3 linked regions of the Peribacillus sp. FSL E2-0218 genome follow. The protein of the gene in region 1 interacts with the protein of each later gene in a pairwise test. Links are inferred from orthologs where the notes say so. Each region holds a gene or a part of one and is shown on either strand. Other genes may lie near its edges.

What was found. The genes of interacting proteins can lie anywhere in the genome.
Region 2: the proteins of ftsZ (region 1) and ezrA interact in binary tests that used the Bacillus subtilis proteins (3 or more experiments, as listed by UniProt). The link is inferred for Peribacillus sp. FSL E2-0218 from one-to-one orthologs.
Region 3: the proteins of ftsZ (region 1) and zapA interact in binary tests that used the Bacillus subtilis proteins (3 or more experiments, as listed by UniProt). The link is inferred for Peribacillus sp. FSL E2-0218 from one-to-one orthologs.

Annotation. Positions count from the first base shown.
Region 1 is NZ_CP150304.1:1,618,698-1,627,254, reverse strand. Bases 53-3,027 are described here. They hold ftsZ (cell division protein FtsZ), read right to left. Parts: upstream 2,132-3,027; coding sequence 974-2,131; downstream 53-973. Other genes in these bases: ftsA (cell division protein FtsA), read right to left, coding at 2,176-3,027; spoIIGA (sigma-E processing peptidase SpoIIGA), read right to left, coding at 53-553. Outside these bases: more of spoIIGA, read right to left, coding at 1-52; more of ftsA, read right to left, coding at 3,028-3,477; MHI53_RS07835 (small basic family protein), read right to left, coding at 3,723-4,088; MHI53_RS07830 (DUF881 domain-containing protein), read right to left, coding at 4,088-4,798; MHI53_RS07825 (DUF881 domain-containing protein), read right to left, coding at 4,841-5,533; MHI53_RS07820 (FtsQ-type POTRA domain-containing protein), read right to left, coding at 5,520-6,302; murB (UDP-N-acetylmuramate dehydrogenase), read right to left, coding at 6,434-7,342; spoVE (stage V sporulation protein E), read right to left, coding at 7,692-8,557. UniProt on the Bacillus subtilis protein: Essential cell division protein that forms a contractile ring structure (Z ring) at the future cell division site. The regulation of the ring assembly controls the timing and the location of cell division.
Region 2 is NZ_CP150304.1:3,698,615-3,703,682, forward strand. Bases 355-3,282 are described here. They hold ezrA (septation ring formation regulator EzrA), read right to left. Parts: upstream 2,702-3,282; coding sequence 1,007-2,701; downstream 355-1,006. Other genes in these bases: MHI53_RS17805 (cysteine desulfurase family protein), read right to left, coding at 355-796; hisJ (histidinol-phosphatase HisJ), read left to right, coding at 2,870-3,282. Outside these bases: more of MHI53_RS17805, read right to left, coding at 1-354; more of hisJ, read left to right, coding at 3,283-3,673; forespore capture DNA-binding protein RefZ, read right to left, coding at 3,676-4,320; MHI53_RS17825 (GAF domain-containing protein), read left to right, coding at 4,476-4,955; MHI53_RS17830 (diguanylate cyclase), read right to left, coding at 4,993-5,068. UniProt on the Bacillus subtilis protein: Negative regulator of FtsZ ring formation; modulates the frequency and position of FtsZ ring formation. Inhibits FtsZ ring formation at polar sites. Interacts either with FtsZ or with one of its binding partners to promote depolymerization.
Region 3 is NZ_CP150304.1:3,601,169-3,606,266, forward strand. Bases 355-3,312 are described here. They hold zapA (cell division protein ZapA), read right to left. Parts: upstream 1,985-3,312; coding sequence 1,724-1,984; downstream 355-1,723. Other genes in these bases: polX (DNA polymerase/3'-5' exonuclease PolX), read right to left, coding at 355-981; MHI53_RS17335 (CvpA family protein), read right to left, coding at 1,174-1,719; rnhC (ribonuclease HIII), read left to right, coding at 2,156-3,115; pheT (phenylalanine--tRNA ligase subunit beta), read right to left, coding at 3,240-3,312. Outside these bases: more of polX, read right to left, coding at 1-354; more of pheT, read right to left, coding at 3,313-5,098. UniProt on the Bacillus subtilis protein: Activator of cell division through the inhibition of FtsZ GTPase activity, therefore promoting FtsZ assembly into bundles of protofilaments necessary for the formation of the division Z ring.

The sequences.
Region 1 (8,557 bases):
CTGTATCCACCAGTCCGTGGAATGTCCCTTCGAAGTCAGATATCTTAACCGAAATCATAACCATTTGTTCATGTGTAAGCTTTGTCATTTCCATCCCTTCAAGTGTACGCTTGGAAAATTGCCAAGCAAGCGGGAATCCGATCATTACGAATATCCAGCTGACAGGATCGCCAAAACGATTGATTCCTGCATATTGACCGGGGTCTTTGGCTACGATTTGAAATTCGAATAAATAATGAAGGCCCAGGAGGATTCCCCCAGATAAAAACGTCACAAAGTATAAAGTGGCCACCGATTTCATGAAAAGCTTTAACCTATTAAATCCAAAGGTGGCCAGCACCATGACCAGGGATACAAAAATCTTCATGTACACTCGGTCCGCCATTGCATAAAAAGGAGTGAATGCCAATACGATAATGAAGGAACCGATCAACCCGCCGATGCATACCCGCCAAAGAGCGACCCTTCGTTTGAGAATGATTGCGGTCCCATATAAAAGGAGGCAGTCAAATAACCAATTCAACAACCAGATCACATCTAAATATAAGGTCAAACACCCTCCCCTCCCTTTAGGAACTAACCTTCCACTAGCAAAAAGTATAGCGTACCTGGCCTTGGAAAGTGTGTCACTTTTTGTACCGAAAACTTAAGAGTTTTTCAGTCATTTTTACCCTTTTTGTAGAAAAACAGCTCTTGAAATTTTCCAATACTTTCCGAGAGACTATCCTGCCCCCTTTTACTTCTGTCGATTTATGTTTTAAAAGTTTAAGATTTTCAGAGATCCCTCCCTTTTTCCTTTATATTAATGAAGGTCCCAGCCCGGAAACGGCTCCCTTGCAGAAATCATTTAAAACATCATCCAAGAACCTATCCAGGTTTCAACCTGGAAGATATTTGCGATAGCCGCAAGAAGTTGAAAACGGGGCCATAAAAAAAACCGTTCCCAGCGGGAACGGTTTTTTAGCCGGTGATATTAACGGCGTCTATTGCGGTTACGGAGAAAAGTTGGAATATCCAGAGCCTCTTCGCCTTGGTTCGCATTGCGCGAAGGCTGCTCATTGACTTCTTCCCGCTTCACTTCACGCTTCACATTAGTCTGTGGCGCTTGCTGTGTCTGCGGCCTTGATTGCTGCTGCTGTCCAAGTGTTGGACGTCCAGAAGGGCGTATGGAAGCTTCCACTTCGTTAAACCCTGTTGCAATTACCGTCACGACGATTTCATCTTTAAGGTTCTCGTTGATGACTGAACCAAAAATCATGTTTACGTCCTGATCGGATGCAGTAGCGACGATATCGGCTGCTTCCTGAACTTCGAAGAGGCTTAAGTTCGTTCCGCCGGTGATGTTCATCAGTACGCCTTGGGCACCATCAATCGATGTTTCGAGTAGCGGGCTGGAAATGGCTTTCTTCGCCGCTTCTGCCGCACGGTTTTCCCCTGAGGAAATCCCGATGCCCATAAGCGCCGAACCTTTGTTGGACATGATGGTCTTAACATCGGCAAAGTCCAGGTTAATAAGACCGGGAACCGCAATTAAATCTGAAATCCCTTGTACACCTTGACGAAGTACATTGTCGGCCTCACGGAAAGCTTCAAGCATCGGAGTGCTTTTATCGACGATTTCAAGGAGACGGTCGTTTGGTATGACGATCAGTGTATCGACCGATTCCTTCATGGATGAAATGCCGCCTTGTGCTTGTGTTGCCCGTTTTCTGCCTTCAAAGGTAAATGGACGTGTGACTACACCAACGGTAAGCGCGCCTAAATCTTTAGCAATGCCCGCGATGACAGGAGCAGCTCCCGTTCCGGTTCCGCCACCCATTCCAGCGGTTACGAAAACCATATCGGCACCCTTAAGCGCTTCTTCGATCTGTTCTTTGCTTTCTTCAGCAGCCTTTTTCCCCACTTCAGGATTGGCTCCAGCACCCAATCCGCGTGTAAGCTTTCCGCCGATTTGCATTTTGATTTCAGCTTTTGATAGATTAAGAGCCTGGGCGTCAGTATTGACAGAAATGAATTCAACACCTTGCACGCCATGCTCGATCATTCTGTTTACCGCATTGTTTCCGCCGCCGCCAACACCTATTACTTTTATCGTTGCTAATTGTTCTAAATTAGAATCAAACTCCAACATGACAATCCTCCTATTTTGACGAAATTCCCGATTCTTAATGATTGTTATTCAAAAAAGTAACCTAGGATTTTTTTGAATTTAGATTCACCTTTTTCACCTTGTTTTTTAGCCGCTACGTTCTCTTTGTTTTTCTGAGAAACCTTTTGGCTGCGCTGGTCATTCTCTTCTTGCGTTTGACCGGCTGCTACAGGCGTTTTATTAGCGGTGTTTTTTTGCATTCTCTCTTTCTTGCATGCATGTTTAATCAAGCCGACTGCAGTCGTATATTGGGGTTCCCTGACACCGATGTAATTCGGTTCGGCCGTCCTTACACGGTTTTGGAACACATATTGAGCGAGCTCCAGGACTCCCGGCATTTTGACAACGCCACCGGTCAATACGAAACCGCCTGGAATATCCTGAAAGCCAAGTCTCCTCAAATCATCTTGAATCAACTCGAAAATTTCGGTCAATCTCGCTTCAATGATATCCGAAAGCATTAATTGATTGCAGGGCTGCTGCTGGTCGCTGCCGATGATCGGTATTTGGAATACTTCATCTTCGGACGCGTCATCATAAAAGGCATGGCCATGCTTTACTTTTATTTTCTCAGCCTCCTCCATCGTTGTCCTAAGAACGATGGAAAGATCCTTCGTAAGTGTTTCCCCGCCTATAGGTATCACAGACGTATATTGTAAATAGCCTTGTTCGAATATTGCCAGCGTAGTGGAACCCCCGCCAATATCGACAAGCGCCACCCCAAGTTCTCTTTCATCCTTGGATAAAACAAGGGAACCTGCCGCCAATGGCTGCAGGGCGATATCGGTTATTTCTAACCCAGCCCTTTCCACACACCGCAGCGTATTATGTAAGATTGTCCGAAGACCTGTGATTAAGATCCCTCTCATTTCCAAGCGAACGCCGATCATGCCTCTTGGATCGCTGATCTCATCAAGTTCATCAACTTTGTAATGGATGGGCACCACGTCGATAATCTCCCTGTCGGATGGGATCGTAATTAACTCCGCTGCTTCCCTAACACGGAAAACGTCATGCTCCGTAATTTCTTTATTATCACTGGATACCGCTACTACCCCATGACAAGGCTGCAGCGTCACGTGATTTGCACTTATGCCGACGATTACGTTTTTTATCTCCATCCCTATCATACGTTCTGCTTGCTCGACAGCCTTTTGGATGGATTGGACGGTTTCATCAATACCGACGATCGAGCCCTTTTTGAGCCCTTCTGATTTAACATTTCCTACACCGATTATATTTAATGTGTCATTGACCATTTCCCCAATGATAACTTTTACACTGGATGTACCGATGTCAAGACTTACGTATATTTCATTGCTGTTCATTCTCCATGGCACCTCCTTCAGTTTTATACATGTTTTAGTAGAATAACATTTTTATATCGAAAGACCTATTCATTATAGAATAACTGAACTGATTTCACCAACTCGTGAATGTCATAATAAGCGGTACATTTCGTAGATTTCTCACTTTAAGCTGCACATTGTTCGCTTCTCGTCATAATGGAGAAATCTGCTAAACTGGATACTGCATAAACTATTCGTCATTTAAGATGTGATTCCCTTTAAAATTATAGATTTTTTTTCTGCTTTTTACGGGAATCGGACCATTTTTCAATCAGTATTCTTCTGATCATGGCGATATTCTGAAACAGTCTTACGCCGAATACGAAGATAGCGGCTAAATATAAGTCTACACCAAGATGTACACCTAGAAAAGCCAAACCTGCGGCAAGAATTATATTAAAGAAGAATCCGGTTACGAATACGACTTCATCATAAAGACCTTGCAAATGGGCCCTGATGCCTCCAAATAAGGTATCAAAAGCCGCGAGCACGGCAATGGAAAGGTAATTTGAATATTCATGGGGAATATCCAAATCGACCAAAAAGCCGAGGGTGACCCCAATCAGGAGACCAAAAACTGGAAGCCACATTACGAATCCCCCCCATCCATGATGGGCATCATGTGTTCCACTTTTACATCATTTTGGTAGGCAGGCAATGTCAATTCACGAGAAGGCACCTTTATTTGCAATTCGAAGTTATCGATGAAAAAATCATCCATTAGTTCCGAGCCTTCAATACGCTGCTTTAATTTCTTTGGATCATCCGTCATTACCAGCAGTTCGACCGGGTAATCGGTTAACGGATATCCGTCCATTTTCGGCTGTCCATTTATATCACGAATGACCGATGTCGTTATGTACCTTTGACCAGCTATGGAAATGTCGTCCGCCCCATACCTATGCATTTCATTAAGGAGCCTGATTAACAATACCGGGGAAATATACTCGATCCGCTTGCCAAGTAAAATCCCTTCCTTAATCGGTTGAATGGACACGATTACACCTTTACCCTTTATTTCGGTCAAACCAGCTTCAGTCTTTAATTCAGTCAGGGTCTTTCGCAGCAATTCTTCCTTGCTTTCATTTCTCTCGGTTTCATAGGATGCTACTTTCCCTTCGAGCTTACTGATGCCATCTATCAATTCCACTTGTGCTTGCTGTTCTTTCAATAAATCATTTTTCAGCTCCCACATATCCCTTGTATCGGAAACGACAGGTTGATTCACCAAATTGAATTGGATGGCGAGCATGAAGCCCGCAATCAAAGTAAGCAAACTAAAAGAAAGCTTTTTTTTCATTTCCAGTCTCTCACCAATCTTTCATCGAATCCAGGAAACTGATCACCCTCCAATAATGGGGTCAAACATGATATTCTTTTTCTTTTCCATAGTAAAGATGATATTTTCGTCAACCAGCTGTTCCTTTATGCCTCCAGGAAGGTCGAGGGAAGCCCCCAGGACATCCGGATCCCCGATTGCAGTAATGATGAATGGAGCCGGATGCTGGTGTCCATCGACTGTGATGACTGGTCCATTACAGATTATATAGGAATCATGGTTCAATCTCTGACCGTTGATCGCAACAGCCTCTGCACCTGATATGTATAATTCATTTACAACCTTGAAGACATGCTGTTCATGAACCAAGTAGTTATTGACATTGGCTGCCGGATCCACATTCGCACCATCGTCAAGGGTTACCTGAAGGCCTGAACCTGTCACCTTCACTTTCCCGAGAAACATCCGGTATTTCTCCGTATCTTTGGCCAAATTGAAAAACTGCTGCTTTTCCTGGGCCAGATCTTTTTCTATCCTGGATACGGTTTCCTGCTTTTGAAGCAGTTCCTTCTGAAATTCCCGGTTCTTGGTCTCTTGTTCAATCAGTTGCTGCCTAAGCTCATATTCTTGATTCCATGCCTTGTCCTCACTTACTCCCCGATTATCCTTAGCCAGATTGTAAGAGAAGGCAATCATAAATCCGAGCACCAGGCAAACGAGGGATAGCACCACCCGTTTGCCATCAATTTTGCTCATTCGTGTCTTCCTTTTGTTCCGCATTTTTATACGCTTTAAAATAAGAACCCACTTCCAGATCGATGACTCCCTTTACCTTTGGATCCAACTGACTGACGATTGATGGGTAGTGGATCATTTTCTCGAATAACGTCCGGCTTGTCGCGTTCACTTCGAACCCATCGTTCATGAACATGACGATATGGTAGGCGTCGGTTTTGGTTGGAGCATAATGGATTTCCGAAATGGCATTTTGAATTTCGACAGGAAGCTTATCCAGCTCTTCTAAGAGCAACTTTAATGCTTTACCCTCTTTGAAACCAATTAAAACCGGGGCATATACTGGAATTTCCCCTGTCGCTAACTCCTCCAGGACGGTCCCGTTCTCCAAAATGGGGGCATACTTCCCATTATTGGACAGGTATGCCATCTTGTTATGCTCGGATACCGTAATTTTAATCGAATTAGGAAATACAGGTGTTACCTTGGCACTTTTTATTTCCTGGTTTTTTTTAATATTGGCTGCCGCTTTCCCTGTATCGACCTTCCAAATGCTTCGATCTTTCTTCACCTTGCTCAATTCAATGATTTGCTTGGAAGTGGTATATCGATTCCCTTCCACCTGAACGGTTTTCACATAGCTTAGCGGGGATAAGAAGTATAGTACGCATGCAACCAGAATGAAGAAAAGGGAAAGCAACAGAACCAGCCGTTTGTTTGCTTTGCTTTTTCTTAATTGTTTTAATTTCGGGATGCGGTCCTCAATGGAAACGATTTTCCCCTTTTCCATCCCTTTCACCTCTTCCTGAAAAAATGGATGGTTTTTATACAATACGAAATCACGACACACTCTAAGTCCGTTTATATGAAACTTTAAAAGGTAACACATTATAACACAAAATTTGGATATATTGCATCCTATTATTTACGGCCGATAATTTCGACTTCTGTTTCCATTTCAACTTCAAATTTATCATATACAGTATCTTTCACATGCTGTATCAAGGCCTGAACATCCGCTGCACTCCCATTACCCGTGTTGACGATAAAGTTACCGTGCATTGGGGAAATTTGCGCTCCGCCAATCGAGTGTCCCTTCAGACCGGCATTTTCCACTAATTTACCGGCATGATGCGGTAGTGGATTCCGGAATATGCTGCCTGCACATGGCAGGTTATACGGCTGCGTATCCTTGCGGTAATTTTTGTTATCCTGCATTCTTGCAACGATTTCGGTTTTATCTCCCTCGGTCAATTGGAACACGGCTTCCAACACGATACCAGGTCTTTTCTTTTGAAGTACGGAAGTTCGATAAGAAAACTCCATTTCCTCCTTCGAAAGCCAAGCTAAAGAACCATCCTCAAACAGAACATGCGCTTCCTTGAGAATCTCACTCATATCGGAACCGTGTGCACCGGCATTCATATAGACAGCTCCGCCGACGGAACCTGGTATCCCACTGGCAAATTCCAATCCTGCATAGCCTTTTTTACTGATCTGAACAGACAAGCTGACAAGTGAAACACCAGCTCCAGCTTTGATTTCCGTTCCATTCATCTCGATATGATCAAGGCCTCTGCCCAATTTAAGCACGGCACCCTCAATTCCCCCATCACTTACAAGAAGGTTGGAGCCCCTGCCAATAGCCCGCCACGGTATGGCATGCTCTTTGATGATCTGCATCGTTTTTTCTATATTTTCAACGGAAGATGGCACGATGAATAAATCAGCGGGCCCTCCTATTTTCATAGTTGTATGATTCGCAAGCGGTTCTTGTTCAAGAACCTTGCCGATTTTCATTTCAGTTAATTGCTTTATCACTTTATCCATGATAAACCTCCTTGTTGTTCCCATAATTCCAAATCATGATTTTCATTTCCTCTTTCATGAGGTCACTGTTTTTTCCGAGAATGATGACATCTTGCATGTAAAAGCATATAAAATGAACAGAAGCAAGCGCCTATGCGGCCTGACCCTCTTATACTATAGTCTAAACAAAGCTGTATTGCCAATATTTATTGTGGATTCGCAAACATTCATACATGGTAATATTTTATTGGCATTTCATTTATTTCTAATTTAAGCCAAGGTTCCTTCACCCTTCATTTCCTGCAAAGGCTTTCAACCTAAAAAGGGAAGCCCCGCGTGTGACAGGGCCTCCCTTTTTTGTGAAATTCTCTTAAAACCTTGAGTAGCGGCTAATGTTCAATAGTACCCCAATCGCCATCAACATGAGTGTAAGCGATGAACCACCGTAGCTTAACAGGGGCAGGGTGATGCCGGTAACTGGCATCAAGCCCGTCACGACCCCGATATTGATCATCACCTGGATGGCGACCATGGCAATGATCCCCACCGCTACAAGGCTGCCGTATAAATCAGGTGCCCCAAGCGCTATCCTAATCCCTCTCCAAAGCATAAGCGCAAATAACAGAATGACGAGAGAGCCGCCGATGAATCCCAGCTCCTCGGAAAGGATCGCAAAAATGAAATCGGTCTGCGGCTCTGGTAAATAGAAAAATTTCTGCCGGCTTTGCCCGAGGCCAAGACCGAACAATCCACCCGGACCGATCGCATAAAAGGATTGAATCATTTGAAAGCCGCTTCCCAAAGGATCTTCCCACGGATCCAAGAAAGATGTGATCCTTTTTATCCTGTAGGGCGCTGACAAAATCAAACCGATGAAGCCGGCTACGCCGATCAGCCCCAAGCCAACAAAGTGGCTGATTTTTGCTCCGGAAATGAAAATCATGACAATGCATGTTCCCACCATGACCGTTCCCGTTCCAAGGTCGGGCTGTAACATGATCAAGCCAAATGCCAAAAACACTAACCCTAAGGATGGAAGCATCCCTTTTTTAAAGGAGGTGATGAGCTTTTGCCGTTCGGATAAAAACTTGGCTAAAAATGCGATCATCGCCAGCTTCATGAACTCGGAGGGTTGGACCGAAAAAGCCCCTACGCCAATCCAGCTTCGTGAACCATTTCTTGCCATCCCTATTCCTGGCACCAATACTGCAAGCAGCATGATGAAACAAATGATGA
Region 2 (5,068 bases), 2.1 Mb from region 1 along the record:
TTTTTTCAAGCTTATCATGATACAGCAATTGATTGTTCATACTAATACGAAAAGCTTTGGAAAGGGCGACAATCCCCGCGACATTTTCGGTGCCGCTCCTGATTTGCGTTTCTTGGTTGCCCCCGTGAAACAGCGGGTCTATCCGAACGCCGTCACGAACGTAAAGGAAGCCGGTCCCCTTCAAGCCGTGGATTTTGTGACCGGAAAAGGTGCATAAATCAACATGGGCTTCGCGTAATGATAAAGGAACCTTGCCTGCTCCCTGTACATTATCGACATGAAAAAGCACCTGAGGGTACTGCCTAAGCCAATTCCCTATTTCAGCAATCGGCTGTATCGAGCCCACCTCATTATTGACATGCATGACGGAAACCAATATGGTATCGTCCCTCAATGCACCTTTAAGGTCAGTCATTTCAATCTGCCCGTATTCGTTAACAGGTAGAATCGTGATTTCAAAGCCCAATTTCGTCAATGATTGACACGCATCTTCGACAGATGGATGCTCAATCGCCGTCGTGATGATGTGTTTGCCCCGTTTCATCTGAGATTGGGCTGCACCTTTAATGGCGAGATTATTCCCTTCGGTCCCCCCGGAAGTGAAATATATTTCCGAGCCTTTTACCTTCAATAAATCAGCAACCTGCTTTCGTGCTGCCGCCAGAAGTTTTTCGGCTTGGACCCCAAGCCCGTGCAGCGAGGATGGATTGCCGAAATAATCAGAAGATATCTTCATGAATGATTCGATCACTTCCGGATATGGTTTGGTTGTTGCACTATTGTCAAAATAAATCATGGGTTCACCTTCCATGTTTTGTATCTATGATGGTCATTCTTTTACATATAATTTTATTCGTTGCTGTTGCAACTACTAATATTAACATAATTGAATTTGAAAGAGAATGTAAATCAATGGTCCTGGTTTGAAAGAACACGCAATAAGTGGATAATCTGCCATAGCCATAGCCAATCGTGTCCCAAATAAAAAAACCCGCCATGGCGGGTTTTAAGATAGGACTTCTTCGATATTCGCCCCAATTTTCCGTAAGCTGCCGGGGTCGACCTTTTCAATCGCCGTGGCTGCCGTTTCCAATGCAGCTTGATATTCATAGCTGCGGAATTTCGCCTCTGCTTCCCTAAGGCTGTCGGCAACCGTATCATGACTGCTACGATAACGGTTTCCGAATTGAATTACCTTTTCGGCCAAATACATATGCTCGATCAATTCATGTGCCTTTTCGTAGACCTTATGCACCTGTTGAACCGCTTTTTCTAAATAAATATACACAGCGGCCATATCAAGAGGCTTTTCTTCCAGTTTATTTTGAACGTCCTCGATGCTTTCCTTGGCATCCTGGAGCACCGCTTTATATTCTTCAGGCAGCCCAGGGATATTGCTTTTGGAAATTAAACGGCCCGTATCGACCAGTTTGCGCTTCAGTTCAGCCAATGAATCCCTCGCGTCCATTTCATCTTTCCGCAACGCCTGTAATTTAACGGTAAAGTCTTTCTGGTTCTCCTGTAGTTCTTTCAGCTGTGCTAAAAGCCCCTGCATCTCTTCACTGATTAAAGAGCTTGCCATCACATTATCCTCCATCTTCAAAACAAGCAATTGATGGCGTTTCGAAATTTGGGCAATCTGCTTTTCCATTTTCCGCTGTGCATCGAGCTCATTTTCAGTCAGATGATAGGTGTGCTGGACATGTATCGTTTCGACTTTAAGTTTATCATTTTCATATTCAAGGTCACTTATCGTTTTCCTGAGGACTTCATCATTTTTCAGGATATACTGTTTGGAGAGCACCTCTTTTTCCAGAAGGTCATACAGTACATCGATGCTTTCATGCATATCTTTGATGCCTTTTTCGACCGTTTCCGTTTCGGCATTTTCCAATTGCGTTTTATAAAGCGCCAGTTCCTCCTCAAGCCTTGATATTTCCTGCTGAAAATGGATATGGCTCAACAGGTAACCCTGTCCCGACATCTCCTCATACCCATCCTTTAATTCATTGATTTGGGCGTGCAGCTCGGATTGGCTGTCAACCAATAACTTTGGAAGCATCTCCATTTTGACGGCCAGGATCGAAAGTTTATCCTTTATCGAAAGAACAAGTTCCCTCGCATTCAAGTAGTTCCCGTTTTCCGTTTCTTCTTCATACTTTTGCAGGACCTGCAATACTTCATCAAGGGAGCCTTCCAGCTTATCCGCCGCTTTCCCATAATTGTGTCTATGTGCTAGCAATGATTTCTTCAGTTGGCGGTAGGATTCTTTAATATCCTCGATTTCCAAGCGATTCTTCTCTTCACTGCCTACGAGTTCATTCAATTCATATAAGATCTTTTTGATCATTTCTTCAATTTCATTCAGCATGACGGTAATTTTGTGCTGTACCTCTTTCGAACGGCTGAACCGGTACTTATCGACAAACTCCTCTGCATCGAATAAAAGCTCTTCGACTTTCGGCATATGGTCCGTAATGATCGCGTCCCATTCGATACGCCAGTTTTCGAACATCTCCTCCGTTTCACCAGTCATGTTCAATTGTTTGACTTTAGAAAGCTCTTCCAGCACGGGGCGGTGCATGATGCTTATTTTCCAGGTTTCCAGTCGATCGATTTCTTTAAAATATCTCTTTTTGAAAAAATAACCCCAAATGATGAAAATCAAAATTAATACAATTACCCCAAGTATGTACTCCATGCTAGGCCCCCTGTTCTAGTCCTTACAGTCTTGCTCTATTATATATCAATTTTTAAAATGTTAAATTTAATGCTTTTATGATACCATGTTAGCAATAATTTTTGATGAGAAAAATGATTTTTTTGTAGAAAATTGCTACAAATACCTGTTTTTTGGGAGGGAATGGCCTTGAAAGCTGATAGTCACGTGCATACTCCGTTTTGCCCTCACGGCTCTACGGATACTTTCAATGAATATATTACGCGGGGAATCGAGCTGGGATTAAAGGAAATCACATTTACGGAGCACGCACCCTTACCTAGGGATTTCCATGACCCGACACCTGAAAAAGACAGTGGCATGGACGCCGCCCTGCTCCTCGATTACCTTCAGGAGCTCCGCGTGTTGAAGGAACGCCATAAAGACAAAATCTTGATCAAAATCGGACTGGAAGTCGACTTTATCGAAGGCCATGAGAAAGCAACAAAGGAATTCCTCGATGAAACCGGGGAGTTCCTGGACGATAGCATACTTTCCGTCCACTTCATCAAGAATCACGAGAATTGGCACTGCATCGATTTCAGTGCAGATGAGTTTGGTCAGATCGCTAAAACACTAGGATCCGTCGAAGCGCTATATGCCAAATACTATGATACATTAGAAAAATCGATCGAAGCTGATTTAGGCATATATAAGCCGAAACGGATCGGACATATCACCCTGGTCCATAAATTCCAGCAGCGCTATCCATCCGCATTGAATTTTGACGAGCATGTATACAGGGTGCTGGATTTGATCAAGAAAGAAAACTACCAATTGGATTATAATGGCGCCGGGCTTGTTAAACCGCTATGCGGCGAACCGTATCCGCCGGAACGGTTTGCCAGACGCGCCATGGCTCTCGGCATTCCGCTCGTTTATGGTTCCGATGCCCATCAGGCCCAAGATTTGGGGCAGGGCTACCAGGCATTGATTCCCGAGTTCAATGGGTAACTTCAGGCCCGCCCCGCCAACTGTGGCTCGAGGTCCTTTGCAATGAAAAGGGTATCCTGAAGGAACCGTCCCACTTCATTCGCATAAATATTCGTGTAATAGGCTTCCTGCGGAAACACATGAAGCACATCCATCGCATAATGGGTATGCAGGACAGGGGCCGTAAGCAGGCCCTTCAGCTGCAGCAAATACATCGGGATCGAGACCGAGTGGAAGCTCCGGTTCTTGATTCCCTGTTCCAAAATATATTGAAAATAAGACTTTTCTTTTGTAAAATAAGTCGAATGAATTTCCCGGTTTAAATTGGAATCGAGTGAGGATTCCCCATAGATGAACCGTGCAGCCAGGAAGTTTTCCCTCTGGAAGGCGAGTATGCCCTTCACGAGATTCAGCAAGCACTGCTGCGGTCCTTTAAGGTCGAGAAGGGTCATGTTCGTCTCAAGGACCAGGATATAGTCTTCTAAATAGGAAGTGAAACAGAATTCCAGCAGCCCCTGCTTATTTTTGAAATAGTAGGCAATATTTGCAGCGTTCACTTTCGCTTTATTGGCAATATCCCGGATTGAAGTCGCATGGTAACCTTTCAAATGAAATAAATGCAGGGCAGCTTCGACAATGGCTTGTTTCGTTGGCGTTTGGCGATTCATTCAGGCAATCCCTCGCTTTCTTTGAGACAAGTCTTGTGGACTAATTTCTGCACGAATGAGGCTGAATCCTTTAGTTAGTTCTCGACAATTTCCCAACAATCAAGCAACATGGCTAGAATGTGCTGTAAAAATATGCGGAAGACAGGTGAACGCTTTTGTTTAATGTCGAAATGTATCAAGGAAAAAAAGAAAAAAACTATGAACTGGTCCAAAAACAACTTTCCGCCTTAGTTGAAGATGAAACGAACCGGATTGCCAATTTAAGCAATGCGGCGGCTTTACTGAATCAGTTTCTAGATGAAGTCAATTGGGTCGGCTTCTATCTATACGAAGAAGACCAATTGATCTTAGGACCATTCCAAGGGCTTCCGGCATGTGTCCGCATCCCAATGGGCAGGGGCGTATGCGGGACATCCGCGGCCACTGCAAAAACCTTGCGCATCGAGGACGTCCATCAATTCCCTGGACATATTGCCTGTGATGCAGCATCGCGATCTGAAATTGTCATACCTCTCATGCAGGAAGGCAATTTGATCGGTGTGCTCGATATCGACAGCCCGATCACGAACAGATTTGACGAAATCGATCAGCAGGGACTCGAGAAGTTCGCTGAGATCCTTTCCAAGCATTTATAACATGAAAGGGAGCGGCTCATGCAAGCTGCTCCCTTTTTCATAGCAGGACTCCATGCACATGCACCCGGTCCTTGCCAGAATTCTTCGCGCTATATAACGCTTCATCGGCCCTT
Region 3 (5,098 bases), 2.0 Mb from region 1 along the record:
ACTTGCATCATATTGCTCCACTTCGGTTCCGTCTTCACGCAATTCCGGTGGGATGTATGGCAAATCAAAGTGATGATAAAATTGTTCTTCTGTTTCGAACGTCAAGATCTCTCCAGTTTCCGCCACTTCCACACCATATTCGCTGATTTTTTCGCCTCGTTCTTTAGCAAGCTGGCGCATCCTCACATTATGATCCTTCGAACCTGTAAAATGATGCAGCGTCGTGATGAATTCCTTATCCTTCACGATCCTGAAATCGACAGAAATATCATATTCATAATCAAGCACGACCGATACTTTTGTATCACCTGCCGCTATCACATGCTTGATCCCTGATATAGCAAGAAGCTGATTCTTCACTTCTTCGGGATGATCTGTCGATATGATGAAATCGAGGTCCTTGATCGTTTCCCTCATGCGGCGGATGCTGCCAGCCCTCGATGACCGAATGATAGGCTCCATGTTGCCTAGAGCCGTTTCAATATCAGCTGCAATTGGCCTCATGAAGGCAAGCGGAAGCCGATCAGGCCTCGAACCTGCTTCGGCAATCGCTGTCAGGATCTTTTCCTCCGTTTTTTTTCCGAAGCCGGCCAGGGCCGCAACCCTGCCTTCTTCACAGGCGGTTTTTAGATCATTCACATCATTGACATGCAGCTCTTTATGAAGTTTGGCAATTTTCTTCCCGCCCAACCCTTGAAGTTGAAGCAGAGGTATCAATCCTTTTGGCACCTGCTCCTGAAGCTCTTCAAGCACGGTCGATTTCCCCTCATTGATATACTCCTCGATGACCGATGCCGTACCTTTCCCGATTCCATTTAAAGCCGTGAAGTCCTCGATGGCCGCAAGACTCCGGTCATCCGTTTCCAACGCTCCTGCCGCCTTGCGGAAAGCCGAAACCTTGAAGGGATTCTCACCTTTCAATTCCATGTATATTGCAATTTTTTCCAATAGTTTAATGATATCTTTTTTGTTGATCGTCATTTATTTCACCGCCGAAAAATTAATAGGGTATCCGTTGTTTTCTTTCTTAAAGATACCTTTCTTGAAGGTAAAGTACAAGCAGGCCGCTCCTTGCCATGATTCAAGGCAAGATCACGCTATTACAGAAAAGGGGCCTCCCCCATTCAAAATCCAGGACTTTGAGAAAGGGAGGCAGGCCCTCGGTAACTGTCATTATGATTGATCTGGTTTTTGGAACCAAAGTTCTTTCACTTGTTCGGAAAGGAACGGTGTATGTTTCACGATCGATTCTGCCAGAAAAGATCCCGCTAATGGCTTCTGGATCGAATCCATTGGCAGCATGGCAGCTATATATAATATAATAAACATGATAAGATAGATTTCGATAAAGCCCAATATCCCGCCACCCCAGCGATTCAGCTGTTTCAATATCGGTAGGTGGGTAATGAAATTGAGCATCGAGCCAAGCATTTGCCAAAGGATCTTGGCCGCAAAGAAAATGATGGCAAAGGCAATCGCATTGTAATACGCCGTTTCGAGCCCGACTGTTTCAAAAAACATAGTAAGCGCCGAGGAATCACTCATCGTCGGAAACGGGATCCACAATTTCAGATTGGGAGCAAGATCTCCATAAAACACATATGCGACGATAAAGGCCACTATGAACCCTGTCATATGAACAGTCTGTAAAATGAAGCCACGCTTTAAACCGATTAATAAACCGATTAAAAGAATGGCCAGAATTGCTAAATCAAGCATGTACTCAGTCCTTCTCTCTCTTTAATTCCAGTTGAAGCTGGTCTAGTTCATCTTTTAACTTAATATATTCGTGGATGGTATTTACGGCCGTTAGTACCGCTAGCTTGCTTGTATCCAAGTATGGGTTTTTCATACTGATTTCTCTCATTTTTTCGTCAACCATCGAAGCGACCAGGCGCATATGGCTTGCGCTTTCTGTTCCGACGATTGTATATGGTTGTCCGTATATATCAACTGTTGTTTTATTTCGTTTATCGTCTGACAAAATGATGCCCCCAATCTAAACAATCCTAATTCTATCATATCATGAAGTTTTTCGTCATGAAAGAGAGTACCACGTCATTTCTTGTATAAAAACTGCAATAATTTGTCAAATGAAAACGAACTAAGAAGCAGCTTGCCTAAATAATAATATGAAGTTAGGAGTTTACCGATTATGTCCCATGTTGTTTTACTCATCAATCCCGCCCAAATAAAAGCGATGCAAGTTCATTATTCTTCATCCTTAGCCACCAAACAGCCGCCAGGGAGCATCTTTTCCGCCAAGCCGCCGCTATGCACGGTGACCGCCTATAAATCCGGAAAGGTCCTTTTCCAAGGTAAGAATGCCGAACTGGAAGCCGGTAAATGGCAGCAGGCCGCTACAGCCGCCGCGCCAAAGAAAAAAACGGCATCCACCTCTTCGGTCAATGTCCACCGGTATTCACCGCCTGCCCATATCGGAACGATGTCCGTGATAGGTTCCGATGAAGTTGGGACAGGAGACTATTTCGGCCCGATTACGGTCGTAGCCGTTTATGCGAAAAAGGAGCAGCTTCCCCTATTGAGGGAGCTTGGTGTTCAGGATTCGAAAAATCTTAAAGATCCTCAGATCATCGAAATTGCCAAACAGATCAAGAATGTCGTGCCATTCAGCCTGCTTACTTGCGATAACCCCAAATATAATACGCTGCAGGCTCAAGGGATGTCACAAGGAAAAATGAAGGCCCTCCTCCATAACCAAGCGATCAAGCTTCTGATGCAAAAAATTCAGCCGGAGCAAGCGGAAGCTGTCCTTATCGACCAATTCGCCCAACCTGATGTATTTTTTAATTATTTGAAGGGCCAAGAACGGTTTCAGGCAAACGCCACTTATTTATGCACAAAAGCGGAAGGCATCCACCTTGGCGTAGCCGCCGCATCCATCCTGGCACGATACGCCTTCGTCAAACGCTTTGATTTGCTAAGTGAAAAAGCCGGATTCAAAATCCCGAAAGGAGCCGGATTTGCCGTGGACGAAGCCGCCGCACGATTGATCCATGAAAAAGGAATGGACTCCTTGCACGAATTCACGAAAACCCACTTCGCCAATACCGAAAAAGCAAAGCGGTTATACCAACAAAAATACCATAAATAAAGGCGAAGCGGCCGTTCTTCCGGGAACAGCCGCTTTTTTTGCAGTTTACCCGCCAGTTTGGGTGCTTTACTCGGGAGTTCATAAAAAGACAGCTTCCCGCGTTTCAGGGAGCTGTCTTTTTGTTTTATCCTCTTAGTTCTGCGCCGGCTTTTTCTTTTACGGCTTCTAGTACTTTTTCATGCGCTTTTGTAATGTCTTCGTCGGTTAGTGTACGTTCCGGATCGAAGTATTTCAGTGAGTAGGCAATGGATTTCTTGCCTTGCTCCATTCTTTCACCCTCGTATAAGTCGAAGATGGTTACTTCCTTGAGTAGCTTGCCTCCGGCTTCTTCAATAATGTTTTGAATGTCTCCGGCTTTTGTCGCTTGATCGACAACGAGCGCAATATCGCGTGTTGTCGATGGGTAGCGCGGAATGGTTTCGTAGGCAATTGGCGCCACTTCGGCTTCTGCCAATGCCTTTAAGGAAAGTTCGAAAATATATGTTTCTTTTATATCCAAGTCTTTTTGGACAGTTGGGTGCACTTGGCCGATAAAGCCGATCACATCACCATTCAACAGGACTTCCGCTGTCCGCCCTGGATGCATGTCATTGATTTGTGCTTGGCGGTAACTGATTTGATCCGTTAACCCAAGTGTATCGAATAATGCTTCGATCACGCCTTTGGCTACAAAGAAGTCGACCGGTTTCTTTTCGCCTTGCCATGGATGTGCTTCCCATAGGCCTGTGATGGCTCCGGCGATATGTTCTTTTTCATCTGGTAGCTCGTGGTCATCCCGTTTAAAGAATACTGATCCGATTTCATATAGAGCTAAAGAATCCAGTTGGCGGGCATTGTTATATTTTACGACTTCAAGCAATTGAGGCACGATGCTTAAACGCAGCTGGCTTCTTTCTTCGCTTATCGGCATGGCTAATCGAATCGATTCTCTTGCTTCCAATGCGAATTGCGCTGCTTTTTCCTCGCTTGTCAGTGAATAGGTCACCGCTTGATAAAGGCCTGCTCCTTCAAGTGTACGGCGTGCCTTCCGCCGTTTCATTTGATAGTCCGTCAAATGGCCAGGGGTAGCACAGCCGATCGGCAGTGTAGTCGGAATGTTATCATATCCATATAAACGTGCCGCTTCTTCGACCAAGTCAGCTTCAATCGTAATGTCCCCACGGCGTGTCGGTACAGTGATCGTGAACGTTTCATTGTCAAGTTCCACGCCGAATTGCAGGCGGTTGAAGATGGATTCCACTTCGGTTACGGTCATGTCTGTTCCAAGAAGCTTGTTGATTTTTTCAAGGGTGATGCTGATGACTGCAGGTTCCATTGTCAATTCGTCCACTTCTGCCGTTCCTTGCAGGACTGTTCCGCCAGCATATTGGGCAATCAATTGTGCCGCACGTTCCCCAGCTTCACGTACACGGGCCGGATCGACGCCTTTTTCAAAACGTGCACTCGCTTCACTGCGCAAGCCGTGATCTTTTGAAGCTTTACGAACGACCGTACCTGCGAAATAGGCACTTTCAAGGATGATGTTCGTCGTATCGTTTTTCACCTCAGAATCGGCTCCGCCCATCACACCAGCTATCGCAACAGGCTCGCTGCCGTTTGTGATCACTAAATGATTCGGTGTCAATGTGCGTTCTGCTTCATCAAGCGTTACGATTTTTTCAGCATCCTTCGCCCTGCGGATGACGATTTCTTTTGAACCGAAACGGTCATAATCAAAGGCATGCAGCGGCTGGCCGTATTCAAGTAAGATGTAATTCGTGATATCGACGACATTATTATGCGGCCGGATACCTGCCGACATTAGTCGTGTTTGCATCCAAAGCGGTGAAGGACCAATTTTTACATCTTTGATGATTTTAGCGATGTATACCGGGTTATCTTCTTTCGCTTCCACTTTGACACTGATGTAATCCGTCGCTTTTTCAGCTGCTTCTTCTTTCTCGATGACCGGCCATTTCACTTCCCGGCCGAGGATAGCCCCCA